3 regions of the Mesorhizobium sp. BR1-1-13 genome follow, and region 2 is predicted to be linked to each of the others. Evidence: riboswitches for the same ligand, from Rfam matches in the RefSeq annotation. Region 2 holds a riboswitch; each other region holds the start of a gene.

Region 1 (7,430 bases), on a different contig from region 2:
CGGCCAAAGCGCTGCCGGAAACGGCCAGAACGGCGGCGGCGGCAAGGATGATCTTCTTCATTTCAAGTCTCCTGAATTCTCAAATTCCACGCAGTGGCGGGCTTACCCGCCAGCTGCTGAAGGATCGGCTGTTAGTTGTTGCCGAAGAGGTTACGGTCGGCACCCTGAGCAGGGGCCTGGGCAGCCGGTTCCGACTTCCTGGTCGAAGCGGTGTACGAGCTGTCGGTCGAGGTGGCCGCGGGCTGATTGGCGCCATTGGAGCCATAGTTGTCGCTGCCGGCGAAAGCGCTGCCCGAAACGGCCAGAACGGCGGCGGCAGCAAGGATGATCTTCTTCATTTCAAGTCTCCTGAATTCTCAAATTTCGCCAGGACGGCGGAAGGCCGCCGTCAACTGGAGATCGGCTGTTAGTTGTTGCCGAAGAGGTTACGGTCGGCACCCTGAACAGGGGCCTGGGCAGCCGGTTCCGACTTCCTGGTCGAAGCGGTGTACGAGCTGTCGGTCGAGGTGACGGTAGGCTGGTTGGCGCCATTGGAGCCATAGTTGTCGCTGCTGGCGAAAGCACTGCCCGAAACGGCCAGAACGGCGGCGGCAGCAAGGATGATCTTCTTCATTTCAAGTCTCCTGAATTCTCAAATTCCGCCAGGACGGCGGAAGGCCCGCCGTCAACTGGAGATCGGCTATTTAGTTGTTGCCGAAGAGGTTGCGATCGGCGCCCTGGACAGGCGTCTGGGCAGCCGGTTCCGACTTCTTGGTCGAAGCGGTGTACGAGCTGTCGACGGCGGTGGCCGCAGGGGCATTCGAACCATAGTGGTCGCTACCAGCGAAGGCGCTGCCGGAAACAGCCAGAAGGGCGGCGGCAGTGAGAATGATCTTTTTCATTTTTTGATACTCCAGTATTTTTCCGTCCGTCTAGCGGCGTGTCTTGGGAGGAAATCGCGTCGTTCGGACAGCCCCGATGTGGGAAAGCCATGGCGCCATTTCCAATCACGAAGTTTTTCCGTGTGGACCAAGTTTCCACTACTTGAAATTGTGCCAAGGCCTTCTACATTCGTTTTTTTCCCTTTATTATCAAGTACTTATTTTAACAGACCGTGCGATCACCAACTGTGTCGAAGGCCCAGTGTTCACACCGTCCTGCACGCATCGTCAACAGAAACGAACCGTTCGGTTCGATTTTAGTGGACGCTAATAGTCACTTTTCGAAACTGTTAACCTTTTTTGGTCCGCCACGAGTTGAATTCCGAGGCGGCGAGCCGAGCCTTTCTGCCCCTTCAACGACGGCCGCACCGTTTCCCATGCGTGTCGCGCGGCATGGATGCGATGTCGTTTTCATGCCGACGACAAGTCGGCGATCATGGTTAGATCCTGCCATCTCAGGTGCCGCCGCGTGACGACGAGGCGGAGAATTGGGAAGCCGGTCAGAATCCGGCGCTGCCCCCGCAACGGTGGTGGAGTTCAGGTCGCAACGGGAGACCACTGGGCAAAGGCCTGGGAAGGTGTCGCGACAGTCCGCAAGGACAGCTCCAGAGCCCGGAAACCAGCCTGAGATGTTGGACTCGACTGATCGCGGCGGGCGGTCAAGAGGCGGATGGTGCATGTCCGGCGCAAGCCGGCGCGCGGCTTGATCCTTCCTCTCTCCCCTCCGTTCAGTCCTTCAATGTGAGGACAGGACTTCAATGCGAGGACAGGACATGGATGCGCGCAACGACATGCTGAAACGGCTGCAAGGCCGCAGGGACGGCTTCTCACTCGAGCAGCCCTTCTATACCGACGCCGATTACTTCAAGCTCGACATGGAGCTGATCTGGTACCGCGACTGGCTGTTCATCGGCCATGATTGCGAACTGCCCAGGCCCGGCAGCTTCATCACCGTGCAGATCGGCGACTATCCTGTCGTGCTGGTGCGCGACCAGAAGGGCAACATCAACGCCTTCCACAATTCTTGCCGCCATCGCGGCAGCCGCGTCTGCAACACCGACAAGGGCACGGCGGCGAAGCTCGTCTGCCCCTACCATCAGTGGACCTATGAACTGGACGGCAGGCTGCTGTTCGCCAGGCAGATGGCCGAGGGCTTCGACAAGAGCCAGTTCGGCCTGAAGCCGGTCGCCTGCGAAAGCGTCGGCGGCTACATCTTCATTTGCCTCGCCGACGAGCCGGCGGATTTCGCGCCGATGCGGACGATGATCGAACCCTATTTGGCGCCGCACCGGCTGCGCGAAGCAAAGGTCGCCTTCGAGAGCACCATCGTCGAGAAGGGCAATTGGAAGCTGGTCTGGGAAAACAACCGCGAATGCTATCATTGCGCCGGCAACCATCCGGAGCTCTGCAAGACCTTTCCTGAGGCGCCGACCGTGACCGGCGTGCAAGGCGCCGACAGCGACCCGGAGATGCTGGCGCACTGGGCCAAATGCGAGGCCGCCGGCCTGCCGAGCGAGTTCCGCATCGACCCGGCCGGACAATACCGTGCCACCCGCGCGCCGCTGCTGCGCGATGCCGTCAGTTACACGATGACGGGAAAACGCGCGGTCAAGAAGAACCTGTCCGACAGCGTTGCCACCGACCGCATCGGCTCGTTGCTGCTCTATCACTATCCGACGACCTGGAACCACATCCTCGGCGACCACGCCGTCACCTTCCGCGTGCTGCCGATCAGCGCCACTGAGACCGCGGTGACGACCAAATGGCTGGTTCACAAGGACGCGGTCGAGGGCGTCGACTATGACCTCGCCGAACTCACCCATGTCTGGACCGAGACCAACGACCAGGACCGCCGCATCGTCGAGGAAAACGCCTTCGGCATCCTGTCGCCGGCCTATGAACCCGGTCCCTATTCCGAACTGCACGAAGGCGGCGTCCTCCAGTTCGTCGACTGGTACGCGCGTTTCATCGGTCCGCGGCTCGCCGAAGACGGCCGGCCGGCCCTGCGCAGCGTTGCTTGAGAGGTGAGGGATGAATGCGATGACGGATCTCGGCCTCTATCGCCATCTCGATCAGATGGCGCCCTGGAACGACAGGCTCCAGGTGCTGGAAGTGATCGGCGTGAGCGACGAGGCGCCTGATGTAAAGACCTTCACCTTCCGCTCCGACAACCAGACCTGGTTCCGCTACAAGCCGGGCCAGTTCGTGACGCTGGAACTGCCGACAGCGGATGGGTTGCTGATGCGCACCTACACGCTGTCGTCTTCGCCTTCGCGGCCGTTCTCGATCGCGGTGACGGTGAAGGCGCAGGCCGGCAGCACTGGCACGCGCTGGATGTTCGACCATTTGAGGCCTGGTTCGCACGTCAAGGCGTATGGGCCGGCCGGAGACTTTTCGCTGCACAGCCACCCGGCGGCCAAATATCTGTTCATTTCGGCCGGCTCCGGCGTGACGCCGATGATGTCGATGCTGCGCTGGCTGAATGACTGCGCGCCATGGACCGATGTCGGCTTCGTCAACTGCGCCCGCCGCCCCGAAGAGATCATCTTCCGCAGGGAGCTGGAATTGCTCGGCAGCCACATGCCCGGCCTGTCGCTCGGTTTCATGATCGAGGAGCGGTCGAGCCGGGAGGGCTGGTTCGGCCATATGGGCCGCATCGATGCCATCCGGCTGCCGATTTTGGCGCCCGATTTCCGAGAGCGCGAAATCTTCTGCTGCGGCCCCGACCCCTTCATGCGTGCCGTGCGCGGCATGCTCGAAGCCGCCGGCTTCGACATGGCGAGATACCATCAGGAGAGCTTTGCAGCGCCGCTGGTGGAGGAAATCCCGGCGCCGTTCGCCTCGCCGACTGGAGACGGCGCAGCCATTCCTGTCGAAGCCGCGACGCCGATCCGGTTCTCGATTTCGGATGTCGATGCCGCATGCGTCGCCGGCCAGACGGTGCTGCAGACGGCGCGCGCCTCGGGAGTCAGAATCCCCGCCGCATGCGAATTCGGCCTGTGCGGAACCTGCAAAGTCAAGAAGCTCTCAGGCGAGGTCGAGATGAGCCACAATGGCGGCATCCTCGATCATGAGATCGAGGACGGCTTCATTCTCGCCTGCTGCTCCAAGCCGCTCTCGGCGCTTGACATCGAGGCCTGAGAGCCGCTGGCCTGGCCGCTCTTTCTTGCAAGGAGGGGTCAAGTGTTTGATCCTTTCCTGCTGCAAGGCTGTGGGACGGCCGACAACCCCATCTGCGCGCCGCTGCACCCAAGGAGCGGCGGCAGCCGGAGATCTCAGACGCCGTAGCGCTCCGTCCGGATGATAGCCGCTGGAATGCCGGCATCGATCAGCGCCTGGGCGGCGGCGGACACGAACGCGTTGGAGCCGCAGACAAAGGCGAGGCCGGGCGGGCGGCGCAGCCGCGCCATGGATTGTATCATCATGGCGACGTCGATCCGCCGCGAATAATCCGTCGGCCGGCGCGCGGCTTCACGCGTCAGGGTCAGCACAAGGCCGAAGCCGTCGTCGCGATCGTCGAGGCCGATCAGCTCGTCGCGAAAGATGACTTCGTCCCACAGCCGCGCCGAAAAGACGAGGATGACCGGCATCGTCGACTTCTGCGCGGCACGATGGCGGACCATCGACATCAAGGGCACGACGCCGGAACCGCCGCCGACCAGCAGAAGCGGTCGCTCATCACCATCGGGCCAGATGAAATGTCCGCCGAGCGGGCCGCGCAATTCGATCTCGTCGCCGACCGCGGCGACCTCGTGGAAGAAGGGCGAGACCTCGCCGTCTTCGAGCCTTTCGATCGCCAGTTCGATCACCGGACCGACCTCCGGCGCGGAGGCGATGGAATAGGCGCGGCGCGCCTGATAGCCGTCAGGCGCGGTCAACCTGACATCGACATGCTGTCCGGCCCGGTAGGCAAACGGCCGCGACGGCTGGAAAAAGAAGCTGGTGACACGCGGCGTGCGCTTTTCCATGCGGACGATCCTGGCTGTCTGCCAGGGCGACAGTGTTTGCCCGGGTGATTGTGCCGACGGCACCTCGCTCATGGATCGTCCGTGTAGCGCTGTTCGCGCCAGGGGTCGCCATAGATGTGATAGCCGCGCAGCTCCCAGAAGCCGGGCTCGTCGCGTTCTGTGAACTGCAGGCCGTTCAGCCATTTGGCCGATTTCCAGAAATAGAGATGCGGGACGAGCAGCCGCGCCGGGCCGCCATGGTCGGGCGTGATCGGCTTGCCTTCGTAGAGCAGCGCCACCATCGCCTTGCCGGTTGTGAGATCCTTTGTCGGCACGTTGGTGGTGTAACCGTCGAAGGATAGCGCCAGCGTGAAGGCGGTCGGCGGCTCGATGCCGGCATCCGCAAGGATATCGTCGACCAGCACGCCCTGCCAGAGCGTGTCGAACTTGGTCCAGGCGGTCACGCAATGGATGTCGCGCGTCATCTTGGTCAGCGGCAACGCATTGAACTCGGCCCAATTCCATTTCTTGATCGGGCGCGGCCCGTGCTTCAGCGTGAACGACCAATCCTCGGTGCGCAGGCGCGGCGTCGGCCCCGCCGACAGCACCGGAAATCCTTGCTCGAGATATTGGCCGGGCGGGATGCGCGCGTCGCCATCCGTCGGTGGACGCCGACCTGAAAAGAAACCTCGCGTGACCATTGCGGCAATTCCCCTGCATCGGGCCCAGATGTCGGGCCATGTGTCGGCCTTGCGCAGTGTTCTCGAAGACGCGGTGGCGGGCAACCTGAATCTTGATGGGCGCGGCGACATAGATCTGGGCATCGCCTCGTTCCACCAGCAGCAGCACCGATTTGCGGCCTGACTTGCCGGCCTGCGCGATCGCCTGCGTGGCCTGCCTGGCGCTCTTCACCGGCATCTGGTTGACGGCGATAATGATGTCGCCGGGCTGGACGCCGGAAGCCGCCGCGGCCTTGTCGGGATTGACGGCGGCGACCACCGCGCCACGCTGGTTGTCGGGGAGGTTCATCTGCTGGCGAATATCGGGCGTGATGTCCATCAGGCCGAGCCCGATCGCCGGCAAGCGGGCCCCCTGCCCGTTTCCCGGCGCGCCGGAATCACCAGATACCGACGCGGTCTGCGCATCGTCGCCATTGCGGCCGACGTCGACGGAAAGCTGCATGGCTTTGCCATTACGCCAGACGTCGAGCGTTTCCTTCTTGCCGGGCGAGACATCGGCGACGGCACGCGACAGGTCCTTGGGGTCTTTTATCTCCTGGCCGGCGAAGCCGGTGATGAGGTCGCCGGTCTGGATGCCGGCCGCGGCCGCCGGCGAGCCCTCGGTGACCGAGGAGACCAATGCGCCGCCGGGGTGATCGAGACCTATGGCGCTGGCAACGTCCTGGGTCACCGGCTGGATCTGGACGCCAAGATAGCCGTATTCGATTTCGCCGCCCTTCATCAGCTTGGCGACCACCTTTTGCGCCTGGTCGGACGGAATGGCGAAGCCAACGCCGACGCTGCCGCCATTGGGCGAATAGATCGCGGTGTTGATGCCCACGACGTTGCCGCTCACATCGACCAGCGGACCGCCAGAGTTGCCGTGGTTGATCGGCGCATCGATCTGGATGAAATCGTCGAACGGCCCGCTGTGGAGATCGCGGCCGCGCGCCGAGACAATACCTGAGGTGACCGTGGTGCCGATGCCGAACGGATTGCCGAAGGCCAGCACTTGATCGCCCGGCATCAACTTATCGGAATCTCCCCATTTCACCGTCGGCAGGGGCTTGTCGGCCTTGATCTTGATCACCGCAAGGTCGTTCTTGGCGTCGCGGCCGACCAGCTTGGCGGGAAGCTCTGTACCGTCGTCAAGCGTCACCTTGATCGAGCTCGCACCGTCGATGACATGGTTGTTGGTGACGATGGTGCCGTCGGCGCCGACGATAAAGCCGGATCCGAGCGCTTCGGCGCGCTGCGACTGCTGCGGTGGCGCTTTCGGTCCGGGCATGCCCTGGTCGCCGAAGAACTGGCGGAAATAGTCGTCGAAAGGCGAGCCGCCGCCGTCCAGGGGCGAGGCATCGCTCATGACATCCGGTTGCCCCTTCATGACGGTCGTAACCGTCACCACGGCCGGCTTGTCGGCTGCCACGATAGGGGCAAAGGAGCCGTTCGGGGCCGTTACGCCGGCTACGGGAGTCTGTGTCGTACCGACGGCGTTGCGGACGTCGTTCGGGCTTTCGGCGAAGGAGGCTACGATGGGAGAAATGATCAGCGCAGCGCCCAGCAGGGCCGCGACGCGATGTCTATGAAGAATGCTTATGGGTGACATGGTCGTTCTGTCCGGGCGAGAGTTGAACTTGGGCCGCGGATGGTTCGGGGAAAAACACCCGTCGGCTGTCGACAGCCGGATTGCCTGTCTCGCCGCGCATGGCAGCCGGCCGGATCGACAAACCAGCATCTAGGGCGCGGATTGGCCCGATTTAGGGTTTTCGGGCGACCTTACGAAGATTTAATTTTAGAGCTGGCTTATGGACTAGCCGCTCGGCTGAGATAGGCCGAGGCGA
Region 2 (7,430 bases):
TCTACGCGGTCGAATCCTTCGCTCGCGCCACGGTGTCGAGCGTCATCCCGATCCAGGCCTACGAGATCCTCCACAATGAGCAGATCGTCTCGATCCTCTACACCATCGTGGCGATGCTCGGCCTGTCGGTGACCTTGTTCATGCCGATGCTGATCCAGCGCTTCGCCCGGCGTTGGGTCTACACGGCGGGCGCCTGCCTGCTGGCGATCGGCTCGTTGTTCTTCGTCACGCATACGCTCGCCGGGCAATTGGCCGGCATGCTATGCCGTGTCATGGGCGCCAGCGCGCTGTCGATCACGCTCAACCTTTACATCATGGACCACATCCGCAAGACCGATTTCATGCAGGCCGAATCGCTGCGCATGGCGTGGTCGATGTTTGCCTGGACGGGTGGGCCGACGCTCGGCATCTTTCTCTACACGCGCTTCGGCATCTATGCCGCGCATGGCGCGGTCGCCGTATTCGCCTTGGCCCTGCTGGCGTTGTTCTGGACCTACCGGCTCGGCGACAATCCCTCGATCCGGCCGGGCAAGACGCGCCCGGTCAATCCGCTGGCCAATATCGGCCGCTTCGTCGCGCAGCCGAGGCTGAGGCTGGCCTGGCTGATCGCCTTCGGCCGCTCCTGCTTCTGGACGACCTTCTTCGTCTACGGACCGCTGTTCATGGTCATCACCGGCGAGGGCGAACTGGCCGGCGGCATTCTGGTTTCGGCGGGCAACGCGCTTTTGTTCATGGCGATTTTCTGGGGCAAGGCGGGCAAGCGCTTCGGCGGCCGCAGGACCATGACATTTGCCTATTTCGCCATGTCGGCGATGCTGCTGGCGGCGGGTGCCGTCGGCGAAAGCGCGCCGCTCATCACCGGCGCCTTCCTGCTATGCGGCGCCTTCTTCACCATCGCGCTCGACGCGCTGGGCTCGACCGCCTTCATGCGCTCCGTGCGTTCTTACGAGCGCGCGCAGATGGCTGCGGTCTACCGCACCTATCTCGATTTTTCCGAACTGACGCCGCCGCTGGTCTATTCAGTGGTGCTGGCCTTTTTTGGCCTCGGCTCGGTTTTCGTCACGCTCGGCCTGCTTGCGGCGGTCTGCGGCTATGTCACCTGGCGGTATCTGCCGAAGTCGCTGTGAAGCTTACGGCACAAGCGCAGCGTGCCGTTCGCGCACCCAGTCGTGGAAGCGGTGAAGGTCGTACTCCTCCGGCATCAGCACGCCGGCCTTGTGGCGCATGGAGCGCAGCCCTTTCTGGTTGACCTCGCAGATCGCGGCATCCTCCTCCAGCACCTGGGTGCCGAAGCCGACGATATTGTCGATGTCGGTGGCGGCCAACGCCTCGGGCGCGAACAGCCATTCGGCGGTCAACTCGGTCTGCTCGGGGCCAAGCGGCACCAGCCGTACTGACCTGACATAGTCGACGTGGCCGACGATGAACATAGAGGGCAGGCTGGTGGCGTAGGTCTGGCCGGCGGCGCGCTCGGCCGGTGTGAGGCCCGAAAAGACCGGCCCATGCGCCTGGCCGTCGCGCGACCATGTCTCGGCACCCGCCCGCAGCCCGCCGGAAAATTCCGGCGCGTCATTGTCGGCATGGCGGGTCCATTCGGGGTCGTCATGCCGGCCCATCAGGCCGCGGCCATAGATCGGAACCAGCCGCGACAGGTCCTTGTGGACGCCGGGGCAATGCAGGCACTCGTTGAAATTTTCCCAGAAGATCTTCCAATTGCAGTTCATCACCTTGCGCAGCACATGGCCTGATGTCAGCGATTCCAGCGGCCAGTTGCCGAGATCGCCGGAGGCCTGGTCGAAGGATGAGTGCGCCGAGCCGGCGGCATCTTCCGCCAGATTGACGAAGACGAAGCCGCGCCAGACCGACAGCGAGACGCGATAGAGCGGATGGTCCGCCTTGTCGAAGCCTTCGGGCAGCGTTTTCGACGGCACGCGTACGAGATCGCCGCGCAGCGAATAGGACCATGCGTGATAGGGGCAGGTGATCAGCCGCGCCTTCAACCGGCCAGCACTTTCCTGGCAAAGCTGCGAGCCGCGATGCCGGCACGTGTTGTGGAAGGCGCGTAGCTCGCCGGTGTCGTCGCGCAGCACGACGACCTCCTGGGTGCCGACGCGGAAGGTGCGAAAGGCGAGCGGCTGGGCAAGGTCGGCCCCACGGCAGACGAGCAGCCAGTTCCTGTACCAGATGGCGTCGAGGTCGCGCTGGTAGGCCGCCGCATCCCAATAGGCCGAGGACGGCAATGTCGGCTCGGCCCGGGTGAGGCCGTTGTAGGGGGCGTGCTGGCTCTGGACGGGCTGCATGGCTGGCCTCCTGTGAGGATGGCAGCCGACACCCGGCCACGGAAATTGTCAATTGCAGCGGAGCAAGCGGCCGGACGGCGCTAAAGCGCTTGTCGCCGTCGGAATTTGGTTTGCCGGATGCGGCGATTTTCCCTATAGTCACCTTCGTCGTCGGTTCCGATTGGAGCCAAGAGGGAATGCGGTGCGGGCGGATTTGCTGCCCAATGCCGTGGCTGCCCCCGCAACTGTGTGCGGTAGTCCTCTCCATATGCCACTGAAGATTTTCTTCGGGAAGGTGGGGAAGGGCGCTGATCCGCGAGCCAGGAGACCTGCCGGCGACAGGAAACTGACTTCGATGCCCTCGGGTGGAGGGTGAAAGGACAAGACATGAATACCGCTTCCGTCTCCCTCGGCGCCTCCATCTCCTCGCAGTCGCGCCTCTTGCAACTCGCGCTCGCGGCGCTGCTCGGCATTTTCGTCGTCGGCTTTGTCGGTTTCTCGCATATCGACGCGGTCCACAATGCCGCGCACGACTATCGCCACTCGATGGCGTTTCCCTGCCACTGATAGGGATTTGACATCATGAACCTGTTTCGCAACGTCGTGTTCATCGCGGCGATCGCAGGGCTTGTGGCCGGTGTCGTTCTCGCCTGCATGCAGGCCTATGCCACCGTGCCGTTGATCCTGAAGGCGGAAGTCTACGAACAGGCCGGCGGCGGCCATCACCATGACCATACCGCACCGGCCGCGACCGACAACAACGCCATGAGCGCTGCCGCCCCGGCGGGTAACGCCATGAGCTCCGCGGCGCCGGCACCCGCTGAAGCTGCTCCGGCTGAAGAGGAAGGCTGGGCGCCGGCCGACGGCTTCGAGCGTTTCGCCTTCAGCGTGCTTGCCAACATCGTCACCGGCATCGGCTTCGCGCTGGTCCTGGTCGCGGTTTCGGAATTCGCCGGCGGCATCGGCAACTGGCGCCAGGGCGTGTTCTGGGGACTGGCCGGCTTTGCCGTGTTCACGCTGGCGCCGGGCCTCGGCCTGCCGCCGGAACTGCCGGCCATGCCTGCCGCCGAGCTTCTGCCGCGCCAGATCTGGTGGACGGCAACGGTGGCGGCAACGGCGATCGGCCTTGCCCTGATCGCCTTCCGCAAATCGCTGCCGCTGGCGATTCTGGGCGTGGTGTTGATCGTCGCGCCGCATATTGTCGGCGCGCCGCAGCCCGACAGTTTCGAGACGCCGATTCCGGAAGGCCTGCATCATCAGTTCGTGGTGGCGGTAACTGTGACCAACCTAGTCTTCTGGCTCGTGCTCGGCGCTGCCGTCGGCGTGGTGCGTGGACGCTTCACCGGCACCGCGACGAGTCTGCGCGACAGCTTTGCCTGATCGCGGAAGACTGACCTTCATCATCGGTGGTGCGCGCTCCGGCAAGAGCGCGCACGCCGAAACGCTGATGACGGCCTTGCCTTCGCCATGGACCTACATCGCCACGGCGCAAGCCTATGACGACGAGATGCGGCAGCGCATCGCGTTGCACCGGTCGCGGCGCGGCGAGGGCTGGACGACCATTGATGCACCGCTCGACCTTGTCGGTGCATTGGAGATCTTGCCGGAGGACCAGCCGGTGCTTATCGACTGCCTGACGCTCTGGCTGACCAATCACATGCTGGCCGAACATGATGTAGAGGGCGAATGCCGGCGGCTGGCTGACATGCTGTCGCGGCCGCGCGGGCCCTGGTTCGTGGTATCCAATGAGGTCGGACAAGGCATCGTGCCAGACAATGCGCTGGCGCGCCGGTTCCGCGACGCCGCCGGCCGCCTCAACCAGCAGGTCGCCGCGATTGCCGACATAGTGCTGCTGATGGTGGCGGGGCTGCCGCTCAAGGTGAAGTGACATGACCGACATCGACGAAAAGGACGAAGAGCGCCACCGCGCCAAGATGGCCAAGCGCAAGGCGGTGCAGGATGCCGAGGTGGCGAGCAAGACGGTCGAAAAGGGACTGCTGATCGTCAACACCGGCCCGGGTAAGGGCAAGACCACGGCTGCCTTCGGCTTGGCGCTGCGCATGCTCGGCTACGGCAAGCGCGTCGGCGTCGTCCAGTTCATCAAGGGCAAATGGCATACGGGTGAGAAGGAGGCCTTCGCCGCATTCGGCGACCGCGTCGTCTGGCACGCGATGGGCGAGGGGTTCACCTGGGAGACGCAGGATCTGAAGCGCGACATCGCGGCGGCCGAGGCCGCCTGGGCCAAGGCGCTGGAGCTGATGGCCGATCCGTCGATCAGTCTCGTCGTGCTCGACGAACTCAACATCGCGCTGCGCTACGAGTATCTCGATCTGGAGAAGGTGGTTGCCGCGCTGAAGGCGCGCCGCGAGGGCCTGCATGTCGTCGTCACCGGTCGCAACGCCAAGCCGGCGCTGGTCGAGGCGGCCGACCTGGTCACCGAGATGGGGCTGACCAAGCACCATTTCGCGGCGGGCGTGAAGGCGCAGCAGGGGATCGAGTTCTGAGCGTTCCTTACCCTCCCCACAAGGGGGAGGGTAAGGTTAGGTCACAACCATGACAACGACCGAAATCACCCCGCACAGCGCGATCAACAGGCAGTCGGCGACACGATAAAGTTTCAGTGCCCGCCTTATGTCGATGCTGTCGGCTTCGCGCCGGCCGCCTTCGCCCATGAACGCGTCGTCGACCGTTACGCCGCCATAGCTGCGCGGCCCGGCGAGCGCCAGGCCAAGTGCGCCGGCCATCGCCGCCTCCGGCCAGCCGGCATTGGGCGAGCGGTGCTTTTTCGCGTCGCGCCGCACCGCCTGCCATGCGGCTTTCGCGTCGGCGCCTTTCACCAGGAAAGCCGCCGACGTGATGAGCAGCGCCGTCAGCCGCGACGCCGGCAGATTTATCCAATCATCGAAACGTGCCGCTGCCCTGCCGAACGCTTCGTGGCGCGGCGTGCGATGGCCGATCATCGAATCGGCGGTGTTGGCGGCCTTGTAGGCGGCGCCGCCGGCAAGGCCACCGACGCCCGTCCAGAAGGCGGGGGCAACGATCCCGTCGGAGAAATTTTCGGCCAGGCTCTCGATCGCGGCGCGGCAGACACCGGCCCTGTCCAGGATTTCGGGATCGCGGCCTACGATGCGCGAAACGGCGGCGCGGCCCATGTCGAGCCCGCCCGAATCGAGCGCGTCGGCGACGGCCTCGACATGCTCATAAAGGCTCCGCTGTGACAGGAACGATGTCGCCAGAAGGGCGGTGATGAACAGTCCCAAGGGAACGAACCCGAGCAGGGTCTGCACGCACAGGCCAATTAGCGCCGGCACCAGCACGATGACCAGAAGCGCCCGGACACCACGTTGGCGACGCAGCGCGTCGGGATCAGTGGCGCGGTTGAGCCGGCGATCGAGAAAGGATATCAGCCTGCCGAACCATGTCACGGGATGGCCGATGGCGCGAAACAGCCAGTCGGGGTAGCCCAGCGCGGATTCGACGGCCAATGACAGGAAAGCGATCAGGACTGACATGAAGCTTCTTGAAGGAGCGGTGGACCATGGTGGAAGTCTCGGCCGGGCAAGGGCGCTTTTCCCCAACGCCCCTCAGCCTTTCGTCGACCTCTCGACCGGAATCAATCCGCACTCCTACCCGCTTTTCGATTTGCCCGCCACCTCGCTGTCGCGATTGCCGGAAGCGGGGCGGGCGCGTGAGCTGACGGCGATCGCGGCCGGCACCTATGGTGCGCCCTCGCCAGCCAATGTCGTCGCTGCGCCCGGTACGCAGATCCTGCTGCCGCGCGTGGCATCGCTGGTCGCGCCGGGCAAGGCGCTCGTGCTGGGGCCGACTTATGCCGAACATGTCCGCGCGGCGGAAATCGCGGGGCACGAGGTGACCGAAGTCAGCGATTTCGCTGATCTGGCGGACGCCGACCTTGCCGTCGTGGTCAATCCGAACAACCCGGATGGGCGCATCATCGAGCGCGACTGGCTGCTGGCGCTGGCCGCCGGCTTGCACGCCAAGGGCGGGCTGCTGGTCGTCGACGAGGCATTCATGGATGTCGGCCCGCGCCAACACAGTCTCGCCGGCGATGTCGGCCAGGGCGGCATCGTCGTGTTGCGCTCTTTCGGCAAGTTTTTCGGGCTGGCCGGCCTGCGGCTTGGGTTTGCGCTTGCCAATGCGCCGACGGCCCAACGGCTGGAAACGCAATTCGGCCCTTGGGCCGTTGCCGGCTCGGCGCTGGAATATGGCATTCGGGCACTTGCCGATATCGGCTGGCAGGACGACATGCGCGCGTCGCTGGCGGAGGCATCGGCTCGGCTCGACGGACTGTTCGGTCGTTTCGGCGTGCCTGTCGCGGGCGGCACCACATTGTTCCGCTATTTCAGCCTGCCGGAGGCCGCCGGCTTGTTTGCAGCACTTGGCGAACGCGGCATCCTGCTTCGCCATTTCACCGACCGTCCGCACGTCCTGCGGGCCGGTCTGCCGGGGAACGAGGAGGAGTGGCTGCGGCTCGAATCCGCCCTTGCCGAATGGGCGGCGCGGCGCGAGGATCGAGCGAAAGGTATCAAACCATGATCCATGTCTGCTCGCTGGCAAAGGTCGAGGAAACGGTGGCGAGGACCGGCGCCGAGCGGCTGCTGTCGCTGTTGGCCGCCGGCACCGATGTGCTCCGCCCGGCCTCGATCATGAGGGAAAACCATCTGCACCTGGTCATGCACGACATCGCGGTGGCGCAGGATGGCATGACCATGCCGGGCGAGGAGCATGTGCGCAACCTGCTCGATTTCGCGCGCCGCTGGGACCGGGCAAGACCGATGGTGGTGCATTGCTATGCCGGCATCAGCCGCTCGACAGCCTCCGCCTATATCATCGCCGCCGCGCTGGCGCCGAAGCGCGACGAGGCCGAACTGGCCCGGACGTTGCGGATGCTGTCGCCATCGGCGACGCCCAATCCGCGGCTGATCGCGGTGGCCGACGCGCTGCTTGGTCGAGACGGCCGCATGGTCGCGGCAATCGAAGTGATCGGGCGCGGCGCCGATGCCTTTGAAGGCACGCCCTTTGCCCTCAAGATCGACGTTTGATGCGACCGTGGAGGTTAGCCGTAGCCTCCCCGCCTTCGTCATCCACGGGCGGAGCAGGAGCGAAGCTCCGTCGCGGAGACCCGAGGAT
Region 3 (7,430 bases), on a different contig from region 2:
GCTGCGTTGGCCGAGCAGCACCGTGACCAGCGCGATGCCGCCCGCGACCACCGAGACCCAGAACCCGTTCTGGGCGCCGAACGCATCCACCACGGCGCCGGCGGCGAAAGAGCCCAGCGCCATGCCGATGCCGATTCCCGTTGTCACCCAGGTGATGCCCTCGGTCAGCATCGCTTCCGGCACATGCCGTTCGATCAGGCCAAATGCTGTGATGAAAGTCGGCGAGATCGCCACGCCGCTGATGAAGACGGTCACCGCCAGCAGCGGCACGCTGTCGGCGGTGAGCGGCAAAAGCGTGCTGACCGCGATGATCGCGACCGCCACGGCCAGCTGGCGCTGTAGCGGCGTCTTGAGGTTGAGTGCGCCGACCACGATGCCCAACACGAACGATCCCAGCGCATAAACGCCGATCACCAGGCTTGCGGCACCGGCTTGGCCGAACTCCTTGGTGATCGCCACGGTGCTCACTTCCGTCGTCGCGAAGGTCGCGCCGATGAAGATCAGGGCGAAGGTGATGATCTGTACCGGCCGCAGGCGGATCGCCGAGCCGGCCGAACCATGGTCCGCCGGCCGCACTCTTGGTTCGGTCGATCGCTGCAGAATGAACGCTATGGAGCCCAAGGCGAGAAACAAAGTGCTCGCCAGCATGCCTGCTTCCGGAAACAGCGCCGCACTGAGGCCCACCGACAGCGACGCACCGGCGATATAGACCAGCTCGTCGGCCGCCGATTCGAAGGCGAAGGCGGTGTTCATCTCCGGCCGGCCGCGAAAAAGCTCGGTCCAGCGCGCGCGCACCATTGCCGGCATGCTGGGCATGGCCGCGGCCAGCAGCGCCGACACGAACAATGTCCATACCGGCCAATCCTGGTTGGCCGACGCAATCAGCAGCAGGAATGCCGCCACGGAGACGATGGTGGTGGGCACGACGATCCGTGTCTGGCCGAGGCGGTCGACCAGCCTGGAGATCTGCGGCGCCAGGAAAGCGTTGGCCAGCGCGAATGTCGCCGAGACGGCACCCGCCAGCCAGTATTCGCCACGCGTCTGCGACAGCATCGCCACGATGCCGATCGGCGCCATGGCGATCGGCAGGCGCGCCATGAAGCCGGCAGCGGCAAAGCCCTTGGCGCCAGGGGATCGAAAGATCTCGGAGTAGGGATTTTGCATGGTCCGTTCCTCGACAAAAGGCGATTCGGAAATTACATACGATGCGTATGAACACTAGATAGATCATACGCTGCGTATGTCAATTGGCATACGGAACGTATGTGCATAAGGCCAGAAGAAATGCACAAGCCTCGCAAGGAAATGATCGCCGAAACCCGCGCCAAATTGATTGCCGCGGCCCGGCATGCCTTCGGAACGATCGGCTATGCCGAAGCGTCGATGGACGATTTCACCGCATCGGCAGGACTGACGCGCGGTGCGCTCTATCATCATTTCGGCCACAAGAAGGGGCTCTTGCAGGCGGTCATCGCCGAGATCGACGCCGAGATGGCGGCACGGGTGAATGAGGTTGCAGCGAAAGCACCGACCCGCTGGCAAAGCTTCGTCGACGAATGCACGAGCTACATCGAAATGGCGCTGGAGCCGGAAATCCAGCGCATCATGTTCCGGGACGGTCCGGCCGTGCTGGGGGACCCCGCGCAATGGCCGAACGCCAATGCCTGCGTCGCTTCCATGACCGATCATCTGACGATGCTGCAAGGGGACGGGGTGGTGGTCCCAAGCGTCGACCCTGAGACCGCGGCGCGGCTAATCAACGGGGCGAGCAGTCAGGCGGCGCAGCGGATCGCCAATTCGAACGACCCGGAAGCGACATCAAAGACCGTGGTAGCGGCATTCAAGCAACTGCTCGAAGGATTGTTGAGGAAGGATACCGGAGCCGCCTGAAGGCGGATAGCCGAGGTGCTTCCAGGTTCAGATGCTCAGGACAAGGCGCAGGCCGCCGGCAGCGCTGCGCATGCCGTGTCGGCAATCAAATCAAGGGTTTGCCAGATTTTTCCCGTGTTGCCGCCTTGAGGCGGGCGATCGTTGACTTGAGCGGCACTTCGCCCTGTCCGCAAAACGTCTCGCTCATGATCAGCTCGGGCAGCGGCAGTCGTCGACCCCAGCCATGTGTTTCGAGGTCCGGTTTCGGCGCGAACTCGGAGACGCGGCCGACACAGAGATAGGCCACCGGCGTCACATGCTCGGGAATCGACAGAAGGTCTTTCAACGCCTGCGCCTCGATAATGCTGACCAGCCGACCCCGACCCCTTCGGCGCGTGCCGCCAGCCAGAAATTCTGCACCGCGCAGACCGTGCTGTAGAGATCCATCTCGGGATTGTGCCAGCGTCCCAGCGGTGAACCCTGTGAGCGTCGCCGGTCGCAGGTGATGCAGATATTGAGCGCGCTTTCGCAGATGCCTTCCAGCTTGAGCTTGCGGTAGAGCGCCCGCCGCTCTTCCTCGATAGCGGGCAATTCCTGCTCGCGCGCCGCCAGGAACAGGGCGCGCACCTGTTCCCGTCGTTCGGTGCCACGAATGACGATGAAATTCCATGGCTGCATGAAGCCGACCGATGGCGCGTGATGGGCGGCAAGCAGCAGCCGCGCCAGCACCTCGTCATCGACGGCCTCTGATGTAAAATGGCTGCGGACATCGCGCCGCGTGAACATGGCGCGGTAGACCGCATCGCGCGCCATCTGGTCGAATCCGTCACCCACGGGGATGGTCATCTCGTCCGGCATCGCTTGTCCCCTTGCGATTGCAATCAACTGCCGTCCGCCTGACCATGCGGATGACGATGCCTGCCAGGCCGGTCTTCTGGCTCGGGATCAACCCGCATCCGGCGCCTTCCCGTCATCGACAGTGGCATTTACCGGCGCGGTCCCCCTTACAGCGTTGGGCACGCCACGGTATCAAACCGTGTTCCCGATTCTCCCGCTCGCGGCGGGCACCAGGCAGTGGCCGGGACTTTACGACGAAGCCTCCGCGCCGCCAATCGCCCGCGGCGACGCGAATGGACGCAGGCGCGATTTTCCCCAGCCATCAGGCCGCAACGCATGGCCATCGCCGCGCCGGGGCACTAGATAGGGAGCATGGCCACTCGTCTCTACACCCATCCGATCTTCCTCGAGCACATCACGCCACCCGGCCATCCGGAGCGGCCGGACCGCTTGCGCGCCATCGAGCGCGTGCTCGACGAGGAGGCTTTTGCCGCGCTCGACCGCCTCGAGGCGCCACAAGGCGACGAGGCCACCATTCTCTATGCGCATCCCGGGGATTTCGTCGAGCGGGTACGCGCCGCCATTCCCGAGACGGGCATCGCCCGCATCGATGCCGACACAACGGCCAGCCCGAAGAGCTGGCAAGCGGCGATCACCGCGATCGGCGCCGCCAATGCCGCCGTCGACGACGTCTTTGCCGGCAGGGCAGACAACGTTTTCGTCGCCGCCCGGCCGCCCGGCCATCATGCGGAGAAAGCGACGGCAATGGGCTTCTGCCTGTTCAACACGGCGGCCATCGCCGCACGTTATGCACAGCGCAAACACGATATCGAACGTGTCGCCATCGTCGACTGGGACGTGCATCACGGCAACGGCACGCAGGATATTTTCTGGGACGATCCGTCCGTGCTTTATTGTTCGACCCACCAGATGCCGCTCTACCCGGGCACCGGAGCAAAGAACGAAACCGGCGCCGGCAACATCATCAACGCGCCGCTTGCGCCGCAGACCGGCAGCGAGGCGTTCCGCGACGCCTTCCTGTCGCGCGTGCTGCCCTCGCTCGACAATTTTGCACCCGACCTGATCATTATTTCGGCCGGCTTCGACGCGCATCATCGCGACCCACTGGCCGAGATCAACCTGACCGAGGATGATTTCGACTGGGCCACCGGCCAACTCATGCAGCGCGCGGCGCGCCACAGCGGCAACCGGCTCGTCAGCCTGCTCGAGGGCGGCTACGATCTGCAAGGATTGGCATTTTCGGTCGCCGCCCATGTCGGGCGACTGATGAAAGGATGAATGATGGCTGGTGAAACCAACGAAGACGTCAAGGCGATGAGCTTCGAACAGGCTCTCGACGCGCTGGAGAAGATCGTCGATGATCTGGAGCGTGGCGATGTGCCGCTCGACCAGTCGATCAGGATCTACGAGCGCGGCGAGGCGCTGAAGGTGCATTGCGACCGGCTGCTCAAGGCGGCCGAGGACAAGGTGGAGAAGATCAGGCTGTCCCGCGACGGCAAGCCGATCGGGACGGAGCCGCTGGACGCGGATTGAGGCATGCAGCCGTCTCTCTGGTTTTTGACACGATCATGATTGAGGATAGAACGCGTCCCGATTGAAACGGCTCCAGGACAAGAGGAGATACGGAAGCGATGTGCAGAAACATCAAGACCCTGTTCAATTTTGATCCGCCGGCAACCGATGACGAGGTGCGCGATGCAGCCCTTCAGTTCGTCCGCAAGCTGAGCGGAACGACGCGGCCCTCGAAGCAGAACCAGCATGCCTTCGACCATGCCGTCGAGGCTATCGCGGCGTCGGCGCGCGAGCTTCTCGATTCGCTTGAAACCAACCAGCATCCGCGCAATCGCGAGGAGGTTGCGGCCAAGCTGCGGGCGAAGGCGGCGATCCGCTTTGCCTGATCTGCCCAAAGCAGCCATCGACCGCTGACAAGGAGAGTTCATGAGCTTCTTCCCCGGGAAGGACCCCGAAATAGGCGACGCCTTTGCCAGCGACCAGATCGAATTGATGGTCATTCCGAACGCCAAGGACATTGGCGGTTTTCAGGTTCGCCGTGCCTTGCCGACCGCCAGAAGGCGGCTGGTCGGTCCCTTCATCTTCTTCGACCGCATGGGGCCTGCCATCCTGCGCGCCGGTCAGGCGCTCGACGTCCGGCCGCATCCGCATATCGGCCTGTCGACGGTCACCTACCTGTTCGATGGCAGGATCAGGCATCGCGATTCGCTCGGCACCGAAATGGTGATCGAGCCGGGTGACGTGAACCTGATGACCGCCGGCCGCGGCATCGTCCATTCGGAGCGCACGCCGGAAGAACTGCGTGGCGCGCCGATGTCGGTCTCGGGCCTGCAGACATGGCTGGCGCTGCCGGACGGCAAGGAGGAAGTGGCGCCGGTGTTCGAGAACACCGCTGTCGCGCGGCTTCCCGACATTGACGCGGAAGGCGTCGGTGGCCGCGTCGTCATCGGCGATTTCCAGGGGCTGCGTTCCCCGGTGCGGGCCGATTCCGAGACGCTTTACGCTGACCTCAGGCTGGCGCCGGGCGCCAGCGTCAAAATCCCGGCCGACGCGGAAGAACGCGCCATCTACACGCTGGAAGGCGAGGTCTCGATTTCCGGCGACGTGTTTCCGGCCGAACGGCTGCTGGTGTTCCGGCCCGGCGACGAGATCGTCGTAGCCTCACAGGCCGGTGCCCATTTCATGCTGTTCGGCGGCGCCTCGCTGGGCTCGAAGCGCTACATCTGGTGGAATTTCGTCTCGTCCTCCAAGGAGCGCATCGAACAGGCCAAGCAAGAATGGAAGACCGGCCGCTTCGACATCGTTCCCGGCGATGAGAAAGAGTTCATTCCACTGCCGGAAGGCTGAGGAAATCGACGACAGGGCCGTGCCTTCCGCGTCATTTGACAGGCATTTACTTTCGCCTGACGGCGGCCTATCCCCCGCATGAACAGAAGCCTGGGCCTACCCGTGAACGCAACGCCGCATACGCCGCTTCTCGACAAGGTCCGCATCCCGGCCGAGCTGCGCACGCTTTCCGAAAGCGAATTGCCGCAACTGGCATCGGAGCTTCGCCTCGAACTGATCGACGCGGTGTCGCACACCGGCGGTCATCTCGGCGCCGGGCTTGGCGTTGTCGAACTGACCGTGGCGCTGCATTATGTCTTCAACACGCCCGATGACCGGCTGATCTGGGATGTTGGCCACCAGGCCTATCCGCACAAGATCCTGACCGGGCGCCGCGATCGCATCCGCACCTTGCGCCAGGAGGGCGGCCTCTCCGGCTTCACCCGCCGCACAGAGAGCGAATACGATCCGTTTGGCGCCGCCCACTCCTCGACGTCGATATCGGCCGGCCTGGGCATGGCGGCGGCCCGCGATCTTGCCGGCGGCCGCAACAATGTCATCGCCGTCATCGGCGACGGCGCCATGTCGGCCGGCATGGCCTACGAGGCGATGAACAATGCCGGCGCGCTCGATGCCCGCCTGATCGTCATTCTCAACGACAACGACATGTCGATTGCGCCGCCGACCGGCGCCATGAGCGCCTATCTGGCGCGCCTGGCCTCTGGCAAGGCCTATGTCGGCCTGCGTGACTTCGGCAAGAAACTGACCTCGTATCTTGGCAAGCGTGCCGATCGCGCCATCACCAGGGCCGTCGAGCACGCGCGCGGCTACGTGACCGGCGGCACGCTATTCGAGGAGCTCGGCTTCTACCACATCGGCCCGATCGACGGTCATAATCTGGACCATCTGATCCCGGTGCTGAAAAATGTCCGTGATAATGGCAAGGGCCCGGTGCTGATCCATGTCGTCACCCAGAAGGGCAAGGGCTACGCGCCGGCGGAGGCCGCGGCCGACAAATATCACGGCGTCAACAAGTTCGACGTGATCACCGGCGCGCAGGCCAAGGCTCCGGCCAACGCGCCGGCTTACACCAAGGTGTTCGCCGAAAGCCTGATCCGGGAGGCCCAGGAGGACGAGCGCATCGTCGCCGTCACCGCCGCCATGCCGGGCGGCACCGGGCTTGACCTGTTCGGCGAAGTGTTTCCGGCCAGGACCTTCGATGTAGGCATCGCCGAGCAGCATGCGGTGACGTTCGCGGCCGGCCTCGCCACCGAAGGCTACAAGCCGTTCGCGGCGATCTATTCCACCTTCTTGCAACGTGCCTACGACCAGGTCGTGCACGACGTGGCGATCCAGAAATTGTCGGTGCGCTTCCCGATCGATCGCGCCGGCTTCGTCGGCGCCGACGGCGCCACCCATTGCGGCGCCTTCGACACCACCTTCCTGGCCTCCCTGCCGGGCTTCGTCGTCATGGCGGCGGCCGACGAGGCGGAACTGCGCCACATGGTGCGCACGGCGGCAACCTACGATGACGGCCCGATCGCCTTCCGCTATCCGCGCGGCAATGGCGTCGGCGTCGACATGCCCGATCGCGGCTCGGTGCTCGAAATCGGCAAGGGCCGCATCGTCAGGGAAGGCAGCAAGGTGGCGCTCCTGTCCTTCGGCACGCGCTTGCAGGATTGCTTGGTCGCGGCCGAGGAACTGGGCGCGGCCGGGCTTTCGACCACCGTCGCCGATGCCCGCTTCGCCAAGCCGCTCGATGTGGACCTGATCCGCCGGCTGGCCCGCTCGCATGAGGTTCTGGTCACGGTGGAGGAGGGCGCCATCGGCGGCTTCGCCAGTCACGTTTTGCAGTTCCTCGCCCA

The links. A riboswitch is a leader RNA that binds a small molecule or an ion and turns the genes downstream of it on or off. The one in region 2 is predicted to bind cobalamin.
Region 1: another riboswitch for cobalamin. It lies ahead of LB533_RS29690 (aromatic ring-hydroxylating oxygenase subunit alpha); the one in region 2 lies ahead of LB533_RS12360 (CbtB domain-containing protein).
Region 3: another riboswitch for cobalamin. It lies ahead of bluB (5,6-dimethylbenzimidazole synthase); the one in region 2 lies ahead of LB533_RS12360 (CbtB domain-containing protein).

Annotation. Positions count from the first base shown of each region.
Region 1 is NZ_JAIUIH010000025.1:5,031-12,460, reverse strand. Features, by position in the region: gene LB533_RS29710 (DUF680 domain-containing protein) at 1-61, opposite strand, end outside; gene LB533_RS29705 (DUF680 domain-containing protein) at 132-338, opposite strand; gene LB533_RS29700 (DUF680 domain-containing protein) at 407-613, opposite strand; gene LB533_RS29695 (DUF680 domain-containing protein) at 684-881, opposite strand; cobalamin riboswitch at 1,361-1,563, shown strand; gene LB533_RS29690 (aromatic ring-hydroxylating oxygenase subunit alpha) at 1,694-2,941, shown strand; gene LB533_RS29685 (hybrid-cluster NAD(P)-dependent oxidoreductase) at 2,961-4,061, shown strand; gene LB533_RS29680 (ferredoxin reductase) at 4,196-4,960, opposite strand; gene LB533_RS29675 (molybdopterin-dependent oxidoreductase) at 4,957-5,568, opposite strand; gene LB533_RS29670 (hypothetical protein) at 5,561-5,731, shown strand; partial or broken gene LB533_RS29665 (DegQ family serine endoprotease) at 5,666-7,195, opposite strand; gene LB533_RS29660 (MBL fold metallo-hydrolase) at 7,393-7,430, opposite strand, start outside.
Region 2 is NZ_JAIUIH010000004.1:339,682-347,111, reverse strand. Features, by position in the region: gene LB533_RS12370 (MFS transporter) at 1-1,127, shown strand, start outside; gene LB533_RS12365 (aromatic ring-hydroxylating oxygenase subunit alpha) at 1,131-2,300, opposite strand; cobalamin riboswitch at 2,435-2,631, shown strand; gene LB533_RS12360 (CbtB domain-containing protein) at 2,667-2,846, shown strand; gene LB533_RS12355 (CbtA family protein) at 2,862-3,659, shown strand; gene cobU (bifunctional adenosylcobinamide kinase/adenosylcobinamide-phosphate guanylyltransferase) at 3,652-4,167, shown strand; gene cobO (cob(I)yrinic acid a,c-diamide adenosyltransferase) at 4,169-4,783, shown strand; gene cbiB (adenosylcobinamide-phosphate synthase CbiB) at 4,820-5,791, opposite strand; gene cobD (threonine-phosphate decarboxylase CobD) at 5,790-6,836, shown strand; gene LB533_RS12330 (tyrosine phosphatase family protein) at 6,833-7,342, shown strand.
Region 3 is NZ_JAIUIH010000002.1:211,957-219,386, reverse strand. Features, by position in the region: gene LB533_RS05470 (MFS transporter) at 1-1,164, opposite strand, end outside; gene LB533_RS05465 (TetR/AcrR family transcriptional regulator) at 1,285-1,890, shown strand; partial or broken gene bluB (5,6-dimethylbenzimidazole synthase) at 1,976-2,727, opposite strand; cobalamin riboswitch at 2,776-2,956, opposite strand; gene LB533_RS05455 (histone deacetylase family protein) at 3,079-4,005, shown strand; gene LB533_RS05450 (exodeoxyribonuclease VII small subunit) at 4,009-4,260, shown strand; gene LB533_RS05445 (DUF2277 domain-containing protein) at 4,359-4,625, shown strand; gene LB533_RS05440 (pirin family protein) at 4,666-5,586, shown strand; gene dxs (1-deoxy-D-xylulose-5-phosphate synthase) at 5,665-7,430, shown strand, end outside.